One region of the Streptomyces sp. NPDC042100 genome, then DNA from elsewhere that is predicted to be linked to it. Evidence: riboswitches for the same ligand, from Rfam matches in the RefSeq annotation. Region 1 holds a riboswitch; each other region holds the start of a gene.
What was found. A riboswitch is a leader RNA that binds a small molecule or an ion and turns the genes downstream of it on or off. The one in region 1 is predicted to bind cyclic di-AMP.
Positions count from the first base shown of each region.

Region 2: linked by a shared signal. The riboswitch ahead of ACZ6J5_RS11360 (LysM peptidoglycan-binding domain-containing M23 family metallopeptidase) and the one ahead of ACZ6J5_RS33300 (C40 family peptidase) in region 1 are both predicted to bind cyclic di-AMP.
Region 3: linked by a shared signal. The riboswitch ahead of ACZ6J5_RS32480 (LysM peptidoglycan-binding domain-containing protein) and the one ahead of ACZ6J5_RS33300 (C40 family peptidase) in region 1 are both predicted to bind cyclic di-AMP.

Region 1 is NZ_JBVJDK010000022.1:24,805-30,261, forward strand. Features, by position in the region: gene ACZ6J5_RS33290 (ATP-dependent Clp protease proteolytic subunit) at 1-528, shown strand, start outside; gene ACZ6J5_RS33295 (hypothetical protein) at 536-841, shown strand; cyclic di-AMP (ydaO/yuaA leader) riboswitch at 1,182-1,356, shown strand; gene ACZ6J5_RS33300 (C40 family peptidase) at 1,360-1,836, shown strand; gene ACZ6J5_RS33305 (ATP-binding protein) at 1,955-2,386, opposite strand; gene ACZ6J5_RS33310 (8-amino-7-oxononanoate synthase) at 2,554-3,774, opposite strand; gene bioB (biotin synthase BioB) at 3,917-5,173, shown strand; gene ACZ6J5_RS33320 (adenosylmethionine--8-amino-7-oxononanoate transaminase) at 5,166-5,457, shown strand, end outside.
Region 2 is NZ_JBVJDK010000004.1:320,672-326,128, forward strand. Features, by position in the region: gene ACZ6J5_RS11345 (STM4012 family radical SAM protein) at 1-697, shown strand, start outside; gene ACZ6J5_RS11350 (STM4011 family radical SAM protein) at 709-1,575, shown strand; gene ACZ6J5_RS11355 (SGNH/GDSL hydrolase family protein) at 1,562-2,356, opposite strand; gene ACZ6J5_RS11360 (LysM peptidoglycan-binding domain-containing M23 family metallopeptidase) at 2,519-3,508, opposite strand; cyclic di-AMP (ydaO/yuaA leader) riboswitch at 3,513-3,667, opposite strand; gene ACZ6J5_RS11365 (tyrosine-protein phosphatase) at 4,057-4,854, shown strand; gene ACZ6J5_RS11370 (DUF6126 family protein) at 4,865-5,029, opposite strand; gene ACZ6J5_RS11375 (helix-turn-helix domain-containing protein) at 5,061-5,457, opposite strand, start outside.
Region 3 is NZ_JBVJDK010000020.1:31,349-36,805, forward strand. Features, by position in the region: gene ACZ6J5_RS32470 (SpoIIE family protein phosphatase) at 1-795, opposite strand, end outside; gene ACZ6J5_RS32475 (SpoIIE family protein phosphatase) at 792-2,879, opposite strand; cyclic di-AMP (ydaO/yuaA leader) riboswitch at 3,274-3,431, shown strand; gene ACZ6J5_RS32480 (LysM peptidoglycan-binding domain-containing protein) at 3,435-4,334, shown strand; gene ACZ6J5_RS32485 (oxidoreductase) at 4,394-5,329, shown strand; gene ACZ6J5_RS32490 (amidohydrolase) at 5,370-5,457, opposite strand, start outside.

The sequences.
Region 1 (5,457 bases):
GTCCTCCTCGGCACGCCGATCGACGAGATCTCCGCCAACGACGTCATCGCCCAGCTCCTGCACCTCGAATACGCGGCCCCCGGCCAGCCGGTCTCCCTCTACCTGAACTCCCCCGGCGGTTCGGTCAGCGCCATGACCGCGGTGTACGACACGATGCGGGCGCTCGCCTGCGAGGTGGAGACCACCTGCCTGGGCCAGGCCGTCGGCCCCGCCGCCGTCCTGCTCGCGGCCAGCACCCCTGGGCGCCGGCTGGCCCTGCCGGGCGCCCGGATCGTCCTCCAGGAGCCCGCCGTGGAGGAGCCGCTGCGGGGGCAGCCCAGCGATCTGGACATCCACGCGCGGGAACTGCTGCGCCAGCGCGAGCTGATGGCCGGCCTGCTGGCCGAGCACACCGGCCGGGGCCGCGCCGAGACCGCCGCCGACCTGGACCGGACCACCGTCCTGGACGCCCCGGCCGCCCTCGCCTACGGCCTGGTGGACCACGTGGTGGAGAGCCGGGCCCGGACCTCCGGCGCCGGGCGGGGGTGAGCCCGGCATGATCCCGGAGCCGCCGCCGCTGCCCGCGCTCACCCGCGCCGAGGGCGAGTTCGTGGACGCCTACCTCGAAGTCCTGGACCTCCTGGGGCGGATCAATCCATCCAGATCCACGCATACCTACGGGGCACTGCGCGCGGCCCAGGCCCTGGTCGGGCGCGCGACGGCGCTCCGCGACGCCCTGACGCTCATGCACACGCGGGGCGAGAGCGAGGTCCACGCCGACACATTGACCCGTGCGCTACGGGTGTTGGACGGAGAGCGACGGTCCGGCCGGGTCATCGTCCCCGGAGAGCCCGCCAGTTGACACAACCGCGTGTCGTGTCGAGGGCCGGCCGGGGCACGGCGACCGCAGAAACCCTCCCCCGTTCGGCGTAGTAGACGAATCGACATAGAGCTCAGGCGAGTTGCGCAGCAGGAGTACACATCTGGCGGAATCGGGCGTTCCCTCGCAGGTGCGGGCCTCATCGCCGAAACGTCGGAAGATCAAGAAACCCGACTGTCCACCCGTATGGATCAGTCGTGAGGAGCCTCACATATCGCCGTTTCAGCTCGGATTTCGCCCGGTCCGTGGGTCAAGATCCTCGACGACGACAAGCCCCCGCCACCCACGGCGGGGCGGTCCGGGCGGACGCCGAGTCCTGCCGCCGTCCCGGACGCCTGGTCGACAGGAGTGGATCGGCAGGAGTGGAGGACCCGAGCAGTACGGGACGTTCGCGCAGGACGCGGACGTTCCTCGGGGTGAAGCCGCAGCCGCGGCCGGGCATCTTCGCCTGCCCGAACCCGACAGGTCATCCTTCACAGGCGGCTGACGAAGGGTTGCGCATGACTGCGCAGATTCATGTCCCGTCCCTGCTGTCCCGGGCCGGAGCCGTCTCGGCTCTCACCCTCGCCGCCGTCGGCGGCTCGCTGCTCGCCCCAGGAGCGGCACCGGAGGCCCAGGCAGCGACGAACTACGCCACCAAGGCGCTGGACGTCGCCGCCTCGAAGAAGGGATCGCCTTACCGCTACGGAGCCTCGGGACCGAGCCGTTTCGACTGCTCGGGTCTCACGGTCTACTCGTACAAGAAGGCGGGCAAGACGCTGCCCCGCACCGCGCAGCAGCAGTACAACAAGACCCGGCACATCGCCGCGTCCGGTCGACAGAAGGGGGACCTGGTCTTCTTCCATTCCGGCGGAAGGGTGTACCACGTCGGAATCTACGCGGGTAACAACAAGATCTGGCACTCGCCGAAGACCGGCTCATGGGTGAAGCTCGACAAGATCTGGAGCTCGAAGATCTCCTACGGACGCGTCCGCTGACGCGCTGAACGACGGCGCGGGAGGAGCGCCCGGTGGCGCCGCCGTCCCCTCCTCCCGCGCTCCTCCTCAGACCCGCTCCGGCCTGCTCCGGCCCGCGTCGGCCCGCGTAGGCCCGTCCTCAGGCCGCGTGCGCCGCCGGCCAGGGCAGCCGGATCCACACCGTCTTGCCGCCCTCGTCCGTGGGCGTCACCGAGAGCCGCCCGCCCGCCTCCGCCGCGAGCGAGCGGATGATCACCAGGCCGCGCCCGTTGTCCTGCTGCACCGCGGCGGGCAGCCGCTGCGGCCAGCGCGGATGGCTGTCGGTCACGCCGATCCGCAACTGCTCGTCGCGCTCCAGGAGCACGTCCACCGTGAAGGTCGGCGACTGGCCGAAGGTGTGCTGGACCGCGTTGGTCGCCAGCTCCGAGACGATCAGCCGTACGGTGTCCGTGATGCCGTCGGCGTCGTCGAGCCCCCAGGACCCGAGCACCTCGGCCACGTACCGCCGGGCGGTCGGCACCGAGGCGGGATCGCTCGGCAGCGTGACGCTTGCTTCCTGATGGTCTGCCATGGCGACGCCGTCCCTTTCCCACCGGGCCGGGCCCCGGTCTGCGCTGCGCGCCAGCCTGCCACCGATCGCACCGCCCTGGGTGGCGATCCACCAAGATATGCGGATATCTGTCGCCCGATGCGGTGAACACCGCGACGGGCGACCGGACAAGCGCGCGTGACCCGCGCTCAGCCCCGGTCCCGCGCCCCGTCCGCCGCGCCCTCGGGCGCGGTCTCCAGGACGATGCCGACGGCCCGCTCGATCTGCTCGTCCGTGAGGTCCGCGCGGGCGGTCAGCCGGAGCCGGGAGATGCCGTCGGGGACCGAGGGCGGCCGGAAGCAGCCGACGCCCAGCCCGCGTTCCCGGCATGACGCCGCCCACGCCAGCGCCTGCTGCGGGCCCGGCGCCCGGACCGAGACCACGGCCGCGTCGGGCCGGGCGGCACTCAGCCCCGCCCCCGTGAGCAGCGTGTGCAGCCGGGCCGCCACCTCCCGGGCCCGGGCGGCCAGCTCCGGCTCGGCGGCGATCAGCCGGAGGCTCGCCAGGGCGCCGCCGACGGCCGCCGGGGCGAGACCGGTGTCGAAGATGAAGGTCCGGGCCGTGTTGACGAGGTGCTCGATCACCCGGGCCGGGCCGAGGACCGCGCCGCCCTGGCTGCCCAGCGACTTGGACAGGGTGAGGGTGGCGACGACGTCCGGGGCGCCCGCGAGGCCCGCCGCGTGGAGCGCGCCGCGCCCGCCCTCGCCGAGCACGCCGAAGCCGTGGGCGTCGTCGACGAGCAGGCCCGCGCCGTGCGCCCGGCAGGCCGCGGCGAGCGCGGCGAGCGGCGCCCGGTCGCCGTCCACGGAGAAGACGGAGTCGCTGACGACCAGCGCCGCGCGGCCCGGGTGGGCGGCCAGTGTCTTGGCGACGGCCTCCGGATCGGCGTGCGGGACGACGGCCGTCTCGGCGCGCGCCAGGCGGCAGCCGTCCACGAGGGAGGCGTGGTTGGCGGCGTCCGAGACGATCAGCCCGTCCCGGACGGAGAGCGCGGTGAGCGCCGCCAGGTTCGCGGTGTAGCCGGAGGAGAAGACGAGGGCCGCCTCGAAACCGCCGAACGCGGCCAGTTCGCGCTCCAGGCGCTCGTGCAGCCGGGTGGTGCCGGTGACGAGCCGGGAGCCGGTGGCGCCGGCGCCCCAGCGGCGGGCCGCCCCGGCCGCCGCCTCGGTGATCCCGGGCCGCCGGGTGAGACCGAGGTAGTCGTTGCCGGCCAGGTCGAGCAGGCCGGACTCGGCGGCGCGCGGGCGCAGCGTGCGGACCAGGCCGGCCCGCGCGCGCTGCCGTGCGGCGGTGTCGGTCCAGTCGAAGGCGGCCTCGCGCGGGTCGCGTCCCCCGCGCGGCGCCGACGGGTGCTCGGGGTACGACGGCATGACGGTTCCTTTTGTAGGCAGCGCACAGACCCTAACCCTCGTGGGCCGAGGTCAGGGTGTGGCCATACACACACCTCGATCGGGGTCGTTTGTTCAGTTCCTCCTTGGCCGAGGGGCGTGCGGTAGGCCAGGATCAGCGCTTATGGACCTGCTGAACACGCTGGTGGAGAAGGGGCTGCGGCGCGAGTCGCCGACCCGTGAAGAAGCGCTCGCCGTCCTGGCGACCTCCGATGACGAGCTGCTCGATGTGGTGGCCGCCGCCGGGAAGGTGCGCCGGCAGTGGTTCGGGCGCCGGGTGAAGCTCAACTATCTGGTCAACCTGAAGTCCGGCCTGTGCCCCGAGGACTGCTCGTACTGTTCGCAGCGGCTCGGTTCGACGGCGGGCATCCTCAAGTACACGTGGCTGAAGCCCGACGAGGCGTCCGCCGCGGCGGCGGCCGGGGTCGCGGGCGGCGCGAAGCGGGTCTGCCTGGTGGCGAGCGGGCGCGGCCCGACGGACCGTGACGTCGAGCGGGTCGGCAGGACCATCGAGGCCATCAAGCAGGACAACGAGGGCGTGGAGGTCTGCGCCTGCCTCGGCCTGCTCTCCGACGGCCAGGCGGAGCGGCTGCGGGAGGCCGGCGCCGACGCGTACAACCACAACCTGAACACGTCCGAGGCGACGTACGGGGAGATCACGTCCACGCACACCTACGCGGACCGCGTGGACACCGTGCGGAAGGCGCACGCGGCGGGCCTCTCGGCCTGCTCGGGCCTGATCGCGGGCATGGGCGAGCGCGACGAGGACCTGGTCGACGTCGTGTTCGCGCTGCGCGAGCTGGACTCGGACTCGGTGCCGGTCAACTTCCTGATCCCCTTCGAGGGCACCCCGCTGGCCAAGGAGTGGAACCTCACCCCGCAGCGCTGCCTGCGGATCCTCGCGATGGTCCGGTTCGTCTGCCCGGACGTCGAGGTGCGGATCGCGGGCGGGCGCGAGGTGCACCTGCGCTCGATGCAGCCGCTGGCCCTGCACATCGCCAACTCGATCTTCCTGGGCGACTACCTGACCAGCGAGGGCCAGGCGGGCCAGGCGGACCTGGACATGATCGCGGACGCCGGCTTCGAGGTGGAGGGCGCGGGCACGACGACGCTCCCGGCGCACCGCGCGGACGCGCTCGCGGCGGCCGGCGGCGGCTGCGGCTCGCACGCGGCGGCCGGCGGCGGCTGCGGTACGGAGGCCCCGGCGGGCGGCGGCTGCGGAGGGCACGCGGAGGCGGGCGGCGGCTGCGGTCCTTGCGGCGCGGGTGCCGGAGAGCCGGTGGCGGCGGGCGAGGAGCCGGCGGCCGTCCCGGGCGCCCGGACCGACCTGGTCGCGGTGCGCCGCCGAGGCGCCGGAACGGACCTCGCGCCGAATGCGTAACGAGGAACTGCTGGCCCTGGACCGGGCCCACGTCTGGCATCCGTACGGCCCCATGCCGGGGCGGGTGGAGCCGCTGGTCGTGGACTCCGCGTCCGGGGTGCGGCTCCGGCTCGCCGAACCGGCGGAGGGGCGGGCCGAGTTGATCGACGGCATGTCCTCCTGGTGGTCGGCGATCCACGGCTACAACCACCCCGTCCTGAACGAGGCGGCGCGCGGCCAGCTCGACCGGATGAGCCACGTCATGTTCGGCGGGCTCACCCACGAGCCGGCCGTGCGGCTCGCCG
Region 2 (5,457 bases), on a different contig from region 1:
GTCCTGGCGGCACTCGCTGGACGCGGCGCTCGCCTGGCGGCCCGAGGAGCTCTACCTCTACCCGCTGTACGTCCGCCCGCTCACCGGTCTGGGCCGGCTGGGCCCGGGCCAGGATGCCGACCTGGAGTGGGACGAGCAGCGGCTGCGGCTCTACCGCCAGGGCCGGGACCATCTGCTGGCCCACGGCTACGAGCAGGTGTCGATGCGCATGTTCCGGCGCGCGGACGCGCCCGCCCTCGGCCCCGAGGACCACGCCTGCCAGACGGACGGCATGATCGGCCTGGGCTGCGGCGCCCGCTCGTACACCTCGCGGCTGCACTACTCCTTCGACTACGCGGTGGGCACCCGCGAGATCCGCTCGATCATCGACGCGTACACGGAGGCGCCTGACTTCTCGCGCGCCGAGGTGGGCCGCCGCACCGACCCGGGCGAGGCCCGACGCCGCCATCTGCTGCAGTCGCTGCTCCAGGCCCGGGGCATGGAGACCGCCGACTACGCGGCCCGCTTCGGCGGCGCGCCCGAGGCCGACTTCCCGGCCGAGCTGGCCCGCTTCGAGGCGCGGGGCTGGCTGGACGCGGACGCCCCCGCCGGGCTGCTGCGGCTCTCCCCCGAGGGCCTGGCGTATTCGGACGGGCTCGGCCCCGAGCTGTTCTCTCCGGCGGTCCGGGCGGCGATGGCCGCGTACGAGGCGAAGTAGCGGGGCGCGGCGTGGATCTGACCCTGCTCTACCGGGGCCCGCTGGCCTCCTGCGACTACGACTGCCCGTACTGCCCCTTCGCCAAGCGCCGGGACAGCCGCGAGGCGCTGACGGCGGACCGGGCGGCGCTGGAGCGCTTCACGCGCTGGGCGGCGGACCGCTCCGAGGACCGGCTGCGGATCCTGTTCACCCCCTGGGGCGAGGGCCTGGTGCGGTCCTGGTACCGCCGGGCGCTGGTCGAGCTGTCCCGGCTGCCGCACGTGGAGCGGGTCGCGATCCAGACCAATCTGAGCTGCCGCACGGAGTGGCTGGACGAGGCCGACCCGGACACGGTGGCCCTGTGGTGCACCTTCCACCCGGGCCAGACCCCGTACGAGCGGTTCCTGGGCAAGTGCCGGGCGCTGGCGGAGCGGGGCGTCCGGTTCAGCGTCGGGATCGTCGGCCTGCCGGAGCACCTGGCCGCCGCGCGGCGGCTGCGGGCCGAGCTGCCGCCCGAGGTCTACCTGTGGGTGAACGCGGCGGAGGGCCACGCCTACACCGACGAGGAGGCCGGGGACTGGACGGTCCTCGACCCCCTCTTCCCGTACAGCAGGCAGCCGCACCGCTCGGCCGGGCTGCCCTGCCGCACCGGCGAGTCGGTCGTCTCGGTGGACGGCGACGGGACGGTGCGGCGCTGCCACTTCGTCAAGGCCGAGCTGGGCAATCTGTACGACGGCTCGTACCGGGCCGCGCTGCGCCCGCGCCCCTGTCCGCTCGCCGTCTGCGACTGCCACATCGGCTACGTCCACCTGGAGACGCTGCCGCTGTACGACGTGTTCGCCGGCGGGGTCCTGGAGCGGATCCCGGCCGGCCGGCCCGGGGCCCCTACAGGGGCATAAGGTCGGGGCGCTTGGCCTCGACGTGGTCGCCGGAGCTCTCGCCGCGCAGCCTGCGCCCGATCCACGGGACCAGATACTCCTTGGCCCAGTGGATGTCGTCCTTGCGGACCTCCAGGGTGCCGCGCGGCGGCCGCGGCGGCCACGACTGGTCCGGGTCGGCCGGCACCGGCAGGCCGAGCACCTGGGCGGCGCGCAGCGCGACCCGGGTGTGCCCCTCCGCCGACAGGTGGAGCCGGTCGTCGTCCCAGGCGCGCCGGTCCTGGACGGACCGGAGCGACCACAGGTCGAGCACCGGGCACTCGTAGCGGTCGGCGATGGCCCGGACGTGCGCGGTGTAGGTGGCGATCTTCCCGCGCAGGTGCTTGAGGACCGGCACGTCGCGGGTGTCGAAGCCGGTCGTCACCATCACGGTGCCCACGGCGGAGGTCAGGTCGGCGACCGCGCGCTCGAAGCGCTCGGCGACGTCGTCGGGGTCGGTGCCGGGGCGGATGATGTCGTTGCCGCCCGCGCAGAAGGTCACCAGGTCGGGGGCGAGTTCCTTCGCCCTCGGGACCTGCTCCGCGACGATCTGGTCCAGAAGGCGTCCTCGCACCGCCAGGTTGGCGTAGCGGAAGGCGTCGTGCTCCGGAAGCTGGTCCGCGAGCAGGACCGCGAACCGGTCCGCCCAGCCGACGTACGTCCCGTCGGGCCCGGGGTCGCCGACGCCCTCCGTGAAGCTGTCACCGATCGCCGCGTACGACCCGAATGCGTTCTTGTCTGGTGTTCTCGAATCGTCTGCCACGGGAGCACATCTTTCCTTCACCGATGTGACCTACGCGACCGTAAGGAGGGGTTGACGGCGGGTGACATATGCCACCACTAAAGATTCTCCCAAGTCGGAATAGCCCGGAGGCCCGGCACACGGGTGCCGGGCCTCGGGGTGGAATCCGTGGTGCGGGGCGGTTCAGACGCCGACCCCATGCTGGCGCAGGACGGCCAGCGGGTCGATGTCGGAGCCGTACTCCGGCCCGGTGCGCATCTCGAAGTGCAGGTGCGGGCCGGTGACGTTGCCGGTCGCGCCGGAGAGGCCGATCTGCTGGCCGCCGCTGACGGTCTGGCCGGCGGAGACGGACAGCGAGGAGAGGTGGCCGTACTGGGAGAAGGTGCCGTCGGTGTGCTGGATGACGACCTGATTGCCGTAGGCGCCGCCCCAGCCGGCCGAGTAGACGGTGCCGGGGCCGACCGCGCGGACGGTGGTGCCGGTGGAGGCGATGAAGTCGACGCCGGTGTGGTAGCCGGAGGACCACATGGAGCCGGAGGCGCGGTACGGGGTGGAGACGCCGCCGCCCGCGATGGGGGTGACCCAGCCGGAGGAGGAGGACTGGCCGGCCGAGGAGGAGGACGAAGACGAAGAGGACGAAGAAGCGGAGGACGAAGAGGAGGAGGACGAGGCGGCCGGGCGCTCGGTGCCGCGCGTGGCGCGGGTGCCCTCGCCGCCGCTCTTCGCGGTGCGCTCGGGGGCGGCCTTGGGCGCCGGCGCCGCCTTGGCGGTGCTCTTCGCGGGGTTCTTGGCCCCGAGGGTGAGCTTCATGCCGGGGAGGATCAGCGAGGGGTCCTCGCCGACGACCTGGCGGTTGTCGCGGTAGAGCTTCTGCCAGCCGCCGGTCAGGCGGTGCTCGGCGGCGATCTTCGACAGGTAGTCGCCTCGGACGACGGTGTACGCCTTCGGGGCGGCGGCGGGCGCGGCGGCCGGAGCCTGGGCGGGGGCCTTGGCGGCTACGGCGACGGTGACGGCCTGCGGGGCCTTCACGGCCGGGGCGGCCTGCTCGGCGGCGTGGGCGCCGGTCGCTCCGATCAGCGGCAGGGCGACGACGGCGCCGCCGGTGCCGGCGGCGACGAACCCGCGGGTGATCGGGTTGGCCTTGGGACGGCGGTGCTTACCCTTCGCGGGCATGGCGGATTCCTCTCCGTCGCCTGCGAGGTGAGCTGTCGGGTTCGGACTGGAGCTGTCCGGCCGCGCGGTCACGCGGCTTCACCCCGAGCCGTCCTTCTTCGAGGGGCCGGCGTACTACCTGGGTCCCCCGCTCCTGCCTGATACGGGTGGTATGGGGATTCCGGTCGGCGGCAGGATTAGGCGGTCCGTCCGGATTGAGCGCGACGCTAGACGAGACGGCGGCGCCCGAACAAGCCGCGGTTTTCAGGAATGTGCGTACGGGCGGCTTTTACGGCCGGAATCGCGGTCACCCTCCGTGGATGACGTTCCCTCGATTTCCCTTTCCACAAGGGAATTCGGAAAGGTTGCCCCGCCACGGTCCGTCACGTCTATGACGCTGCTCACGCACCGGAGACCATCTCCCCTGGTATCAGGGCGCGTTATGCCTTAAGTCCCAATTCGGACCAATCGTACATTTCTGTCAGAGAGGGTGCGTCGCGGGCCTCTCACCTGGATGATTGCCCCAGGAACCGATCTCACCACGACCCCTCTCACGACCAGGAGCTTCCGTGACCCACGCGACCACCGAGCCCGAGCTGACCGGCGTACGCAACTTCCGCGACCTCGGCGGGCTGCCGACGGCGGACGGCCGGAGCGTGCGCGCCGGACGCCTCTTCCGCAGCGGTCACCTGGCGCACGCCACGACGGAGGACGCGGAGTTCCTCGCGGCCCTCGGGCTGCACACCGTCTTCGACTTCCGCAACGAGGCGGACCGGCGGATGGAGGGCGCGGACGTCGAGCTGCCGGGCGTGCGGAACGTGAACATACCGCTCAACGACCCGGCCGACGGCAAGGAGTTCTGGAAGCTGGTGCGGACCGGCGACCTGGAGCAGCTGCGCGCGATCCTGGGTGACGGCAAGGCCGCGGCCCGGATGTCCGAGTCGTACCAGAAGATGATCGTGGAGCGGACGGCCGAGCACAGCCGGATCCTGCACGACATGGCCGAGGAGAGCGTCCCGGCCCTGATGCACTGCGCCGCCGGCAAGGACCGGGCCGGGCTGTCGATCGCGATCACGCTGCTCGCCCTGGGCGTGGAGCGCGAGGCGATCGAAGCCGACTACGTGAAGTCGAACGAGCCGCACCGCCGCTACAAGGTGCGGCGTGAGTCCGAGGCGGCGGACGCCATGTCCCCGGCGGTGATGGAGCTGCTGAGCCCCCTCTTCGACGCGCGCGTCGAGTACCTGCGGGCCGCCTTCGCGACCATCGAGGAGACCTGGGGCTCGGTGGAGAGCTACCTGTCCGAGGGGCTGCGGCTCGCCCCGGAGACCCGGGACCGGCTGCGCGGGCGCCTGCTCGCCGAGGCGTAGCCGCCGCCCGCTACTGGTTCTGGCCGCCCATCGCGAAGAGCAGGTAGAGGAAGCCGGCGAAGAGGTGACCGGCGATGAGGTAGGCGAACAGGCGGAGCACCAGCCCCTTGGGGAACTTGCCGTTGCCGCGCTCCTCGCCGGTGTCCGGTACGGAGTTCGCAGGAAGCTCGGACATGTCGGTCCTTTCCACGGTCGGGTACACGGGGTCAGCGCCGGTGCGGGGTGCCGTCGCCGAGGCACAGCTCGGCGACGGGACTCTGCATCAGGGTGTGGACGAAGAGCAGCTCGGCCCCGGCGCGGGTGGCGGCGCCGATCCGGTGCGGGGTGAGCGAGTCGAAGTGCGCGCTGTCCCCGGGATCGAGGACGTGCACGGCGTCGCCGAGGGCGAGGCGCACCCGGCCCTCCAGGACGTGGATCCACTCCTCACCGGGGTGGACCCGCACGATGTCGGCGCGAGTGGCGTAGGGCACATGGACCCGCAGGCACTGCAGGGCGCGCCCGGCGCCGCCGGCCTGGCGGTAGATCCAGCCGTCGGCCTCGACCGGGTCCGAGCGTCCGGCACGGACGACCGGGTCGTGTCCGGGCGGGGTCTCCCCCAGCAGC
Region 3 (5,457 bases), on a different contig from region 1:
GTCGGTGACGGACAGGGAGCGGCCGACCGAGGCGGTGGCCCGGTGCAGCAGCTCCAGCCGCTCGGTCGAGCGGCGCAGTTCGGTCACGTCGGTGAAGAGCGCCGTCAGCCCCAGCACCCGCTCGTCGGGGGACTGGAGCCGGAACGCCGAGATGGAGATGACGGCCCCGCCGCTCGGGTCGTCGATCGTGCGCAGGGACTCCTCCACGCCCATCAGGGGCCGGCCCGTGCGCAGCACCTCGCGCAGCTTCCCCTCCACCGTTTCCGCGTCCCCGGGCCACAGGAACTCGCCGAGCCGCTGCCCCCGCAGGTCCTGCGGCACGCCCGTGTACGGGAGGAGGTGGGTGTTGGTGCGCAGCAGCCGCAGGTCCGGGTCGAAGACGGCGAACCCCACCCGGTCCTGGAGGAACAGCTCCCGGACGAACGCCCGGTCCTGGTGCCGCCGCACCGCCCGGGCCGCCGGGGTCGCGAGCACCAGGAAGCCCGCCGGACGGCTGTCGCCCGCGAGGTCGAAGGCCTGGAAGACCACGGGCAGTTCCTCGCCCCGGCCGGTCCGCAGCACCGCGTCCCCGCGCCGGGCGCCGCGCTCGTACGCCGTCACCAGTGCCGGCCAGGCCGCCGGGTCCGCGAGCAGCGCGCGGGCCGACTGCCCGAGCATGTCGGCGGCGGGCCGCCCGAGCAGGGCCCCGGCCTCCTGGGTCCAGGCGTCGATCCGGCCCCGCTCGTCGAGCAGGACGGCCGCGCCGTCCTCGGCGACCGGCGGCAGGGCGTTCTCCGGCGGGAGCGCGTCGCTCACGGTGCCTCCTTCGGGTGCGGCGGCCGGGCGCGGGCGATCAGCAGCGCGACGTCGTCGTGGTCGTCGTTCCCGCGCAGCGCGCCGAGCAGCAGGTCGCAGATCTGCTCCAGCGGCAGCGGGGCGCGGTCCAGCAGGTCGGTGAGGGCGGCGAGCCGCACGTCGATGTCCTGGTCGCGGGTCTCGACCAGGCCGTCGGTGTACAGGACCAGGTCGTCGCCGGTCCGGAAGGGGAACTCGCGCGTCTCGAAGGGCACGCCGCCGACTCCCAGCGGAGCGCCCTCGGACAGGTCGAGCAGCCGGGGCGCCCGGCCCGCCGCGACGTGCACGGGCGGCGGGTGCCCGGCGTTCGCGACGCGGCAGCTCCCGCTGTACGGGTCGTACACGGCGCACACGCAGGTGGCCATCGCCTCGTCCAGCTCGGCCGCGGTGCGGTCCAGGTGCTCCAGGACCACGGCGGGCGCGAGGCCGAGCGAGGCGAGGGTGCGGGCCGCGGTGCGCAACTGGCCCATGGTCGCGGCCGCGTTGATGCCGCTGCCCATGACGTCGCCGACCACGAGCGCCGTCTTGCCGTCGGGCAGCGGGATCGCGTCGAACCAGTCGCCGCCGACCTCGACCGACTCCGACGCGGGCTGGTAGCGGTAGGCGACGTCGAGGCCGTTGAGCCGGGGCGGCCCGTGCGGCAGCAGGTGCCGCTGGAGGGCCAGGGCGGCCTGGCTCTGGTGCCGGTACCAGCGGGCGTTGTCGATGGCGACGGCCGCGCGGGCGGCCAGCTCCCCGGCCAGCAGGACGTCGTCCTCGTCGAAGGGCACCGAGTTCCGGGCCCGTTTCAGGTCCAGGACGCCCAGCACGACGCCTCGGGCGCGCAGCGGGACGGCGAGGTAGGAGTGGATGCCCGCCCGGCGCAGCAGCGCGGCGGTGGCCTCCCCGCTGGCGATCCGGGGCAGGTCGGCGTCGGTGACGTGCCGCACGAGGACCGGCCGGCCGGTGCGGGCGCACTGGGTGACCAGCCGCTCGGCGCCGTAGCGGGCGGGCTCGCCCACCGGGTCGGCGGCCTCCTGCGCCGGGGTGGGGTACGCGGCCTTGACCGCGAGGGCCCGGAACACGGCCGGGCCCGAGGTCCGGGCGGGGCCGGGCTGGGTGAGGATGTCCTCCAGGACGTCCACGGCCGCGATGTCGGCGAACTCGGGCACCACGAGGTCCGCCAGCTCGTGCGCGGTCAGGTCCAGGTCGAGGGTGGTGCCCACCCGCTCCGAGGCGTCCGCGATGACCGCCAGCCGGCGCCGGGCCCGGGCCGCGGTCCTGGCCGCGGCGTGCTGGTCGGTGATGTCGGTGACCGCGACGGCGGCGCCGATGACCCGGCGCTCCGGGGTCTCCAGCCGGTAGAGCGAGACCGACCACACCCGCTCCTCGCCGCCGGGCCCGCTGACGCCCCGCACGGTGCGGGAGCGGACGGGTTCGCCCGTCCGCAGGACCTCGCCGAGCGCCGCTTCCAGCGCCTCGGCGTCCGGTGAGTCGACCGCCTCCGTCACGGTCCGCCCCAGGTGCCCGGCGGCGGGCAGGCCGTCGATCCGCTCCAGCGCCGGGTTGACCAGCACGAAGCGGAGGCCGTGATCGACCACGGCGAGCCCGATGGGGGAGTGGCCGACCAGCAGCGAGGACAGCGACAGGTGCCGCTCCACCCGGCGGACGGCGGCCCGGTCCGAGGCGAGCCCGAGCGCGTAGGGGCGGCCCCGCTCGTCCTGGAGGCGCGTGGTGCGGAACTCGACCGGGACCGCGCGCCCGTCCCGGTGCCGTACGGGGAAGGCCCCGGCCCAGGGCCCGCCGCCCGAGACCACGCGGGCGAACAGGGACCGCACCCGCTCCCGGTGCCGCTCCTCGACCAGCAGGGTGACGGCGTCACGCCCCAGGGCCTCGGTGGCGGGACGGCCGAAGAGCTCTTCCGCCCGGGGGCTCCACAGGGCGATCCGGCCGTCCTCGTCGAGGAGAACGGCCGCGACCCCGAGCACGTCGAGCAGGCCGCCCGGCTCCAGGGCGAGATCGCCGTCCGCCGGGTCCGGGCCGGCAGGGAAGTCCGCCGCGCTCATCCAGACCGTGTCCCTCCTCCGCCCCGCAGCCGGCCTCTCCATCATCCCGCCGCGGAAGCGGACCGCCAGTCGTGCGGTCCGCTTCCGGTCGTCGTGCGAAGGAAAGCGGCCCGCCTCACCGCCCCAAACTAAATGGATCCGGACATATCCGTTTAAGTATTTCCTGGTGATCTGAGTCACGGCGGGCCGTGTGCGCCGCGCCCTGGCGCGGTGTCAGGCGCGGGCGCCCGGAGAAGAGTTGGCGCGTGGGATCACCACGCCGCGCCCGCCCCCTCCCGACCCTCTAAAAGATCTGCTTGCTTTTGCGAATTAGACCCTTGTTTCGGCTCTTCGGATTCGCCTACGGTCACCCGTCATCCGGGTGGAACGCCGAATCCTGCCGCCGCCTGGGCGCCACACTCACCCACCCGAACAAGGCAGGAGCGGGGGACCCGAAGGTTCGCCGCCGCCCCGAGGCCCGGGGCGGCTCGGGGTGAAGCCGCGCGGGTGCGCGGCCGGGCAGCTCCTGCCCGAACCCGACAGCTCACCTCGCAGGCGAAGGAGAGGACTTTCGCCATGCGTGGAACCGGGAAGCACCGCCGTACCAAGAGCACCCCGCTCGCCCGAGGACTGGCCGTCGTCGGCGTCACCGGCGGCGCCGCGCTCGTCCTGCCGCTCGCCGCGGCGGGCGGAGCCGCCGCCGAGACCCCGCGGACCGCACCGGCCGTGCAGGCGGTCCAGGCCGCGCACTCCGTCGCGATCGGAAAGATCGCAACGGTTCAGCAGGGTGAGAAGGTCACCTACTCCGTGGTCGCGGGGGACTCGCTCGCGAAGATCGCCCGGAAGCACCAGGTGAGCGGCGGCTGGAAGCGGCTCTACCGCGACAACCGCGCCGCCGTCGGCGCCGACCCCGGCCTCATCCACCCCGGCCTGCGCCTCTCCCTCGGCACCGGGACCGCCGCCACCGCGCCCCCCGCCGCCACCGCGACCTCCGCCACCGGCGACGGAGCCGCGCCCGCCGCCCGCCCTGCGGCCGCGCCCCGGGCCGCCACCGAGGTGGTCCAGGCGGCGGCGAAGACACCCGCGACCGCGTCCGCCGCGTCCACGGCGTCCACGGCGTCGGTCTCCTCGGCGGCGGCCTCGGCCGTCTCGTACACGGACGACCTCGACGGCTGGATCCGGGAGGCCCTCGCCATCATGGGCCGCAACGGCATCCCGGGCAGCTACGACGGCATCTACCGCAACATCATGCGCGAGTCCTCGGGCAACCCGCTCGCCGTCAACGGCTGGGACTCCAACGCCGCCGCCGGCACCCCCTCCAAGGGCCTGCTCCAGGTGATCGAGCCCACCTTCCAGGCGTACCACGTCCCCGGCACCGCCTACGACCTCTACGACCCGGTCGCCAACATCACCGCCGCCTGCAACTACGCCGCCGACCGCTACGGCTCGATCGACAACGTCTTCGGCGCCTACTGATTCCGGCCCGCCCGGCGGGCACGCCATCATGGGGTGCCACGGCCGGAAGGAGCGCTCGCATGACGGGCTGGAACGCGCAGGACATCCCCGACCAGCGGGGCCGCACCGCGGTGGTCACCGGGGCCAACAGCGGCATCGGCTACGTCACCGCCCGCGAGCTCGCCCGCGCCGGCGCGCACGTCGTGCTCGCCTGCCGAAGCGACGCCCGGGGCGAGGCGGCCCGCGACCGGCTGCGCGCCGAAGTCCCGCACGCGGAGGCGGAGTCCGCCCGGCTCGACCTGGGCGACCTCGCCTCCGTGCGCGCGTTCGCCGCCGCCCGGGCGGAGCGCTCCGACCGGCTCGACCTGCTCATCGACAACGCCGGGGTGATGGCCCTCCCGCCCGGCCGCACCGCCGACGGCTTCGAGACCCAGTTCGGGGTGAACCACCTCGGCCACTTCGCGCTCACCGGGCTGCTCATGCCCCTGCTGCTGCGCACCCCGGGCGCCCGGGTCGTCAGCCTCTCCAGCGGCTTCCACGCCCTGGCGGACCTGGACCACGACGACCTCAACGCGGAACGCGGTTACCGCCGCTGGATCGCGTACGGGCGCTCCAAGACGGCGAACCTCCTCTTCGTCCACGAACTCGCCCGCCGCCTGGCGGCCGCCGGGTCCGGCGTCGTGGCCGCCGCCGCCCACCCCGGCTACGCCGCCACCAACCTCCAGACCGCCGCGCCCCGCCAGGAGGGCCGCAGGACCGCCGCGCGGCTGATGGAGCTGGGCAACCGGGTCATCGCGCAGTCCGCCGACAGCGGCGCCCTGCCCACCCTGTACGCGGCCACCGCCCCGGGCGTGCGCCCCGACGCCTTCATCGGCCCGAGGCTGGGCTGGCGCGGCGCGCCCACCCGGTCCTGGCGGGCCCGCTGGACGCTGGACGACGCCTCCGGTGAGCGCTTGTGGGCCGCGTCCGAGGAGCTGACCGGGGTCCGCTACGACGCCCTGACGGGGACCTCGTGACGGACGCGGGCCGGCGGCCCCCGCCGCCGGCCCGGGCGCGTCAGGCCAGGAACTCCCCGTCGCGGGCCACCACGACCCCGCCGTGCACGACGAGGTCCCGGCGCGGCATGTCCACCACGACCTGCGGC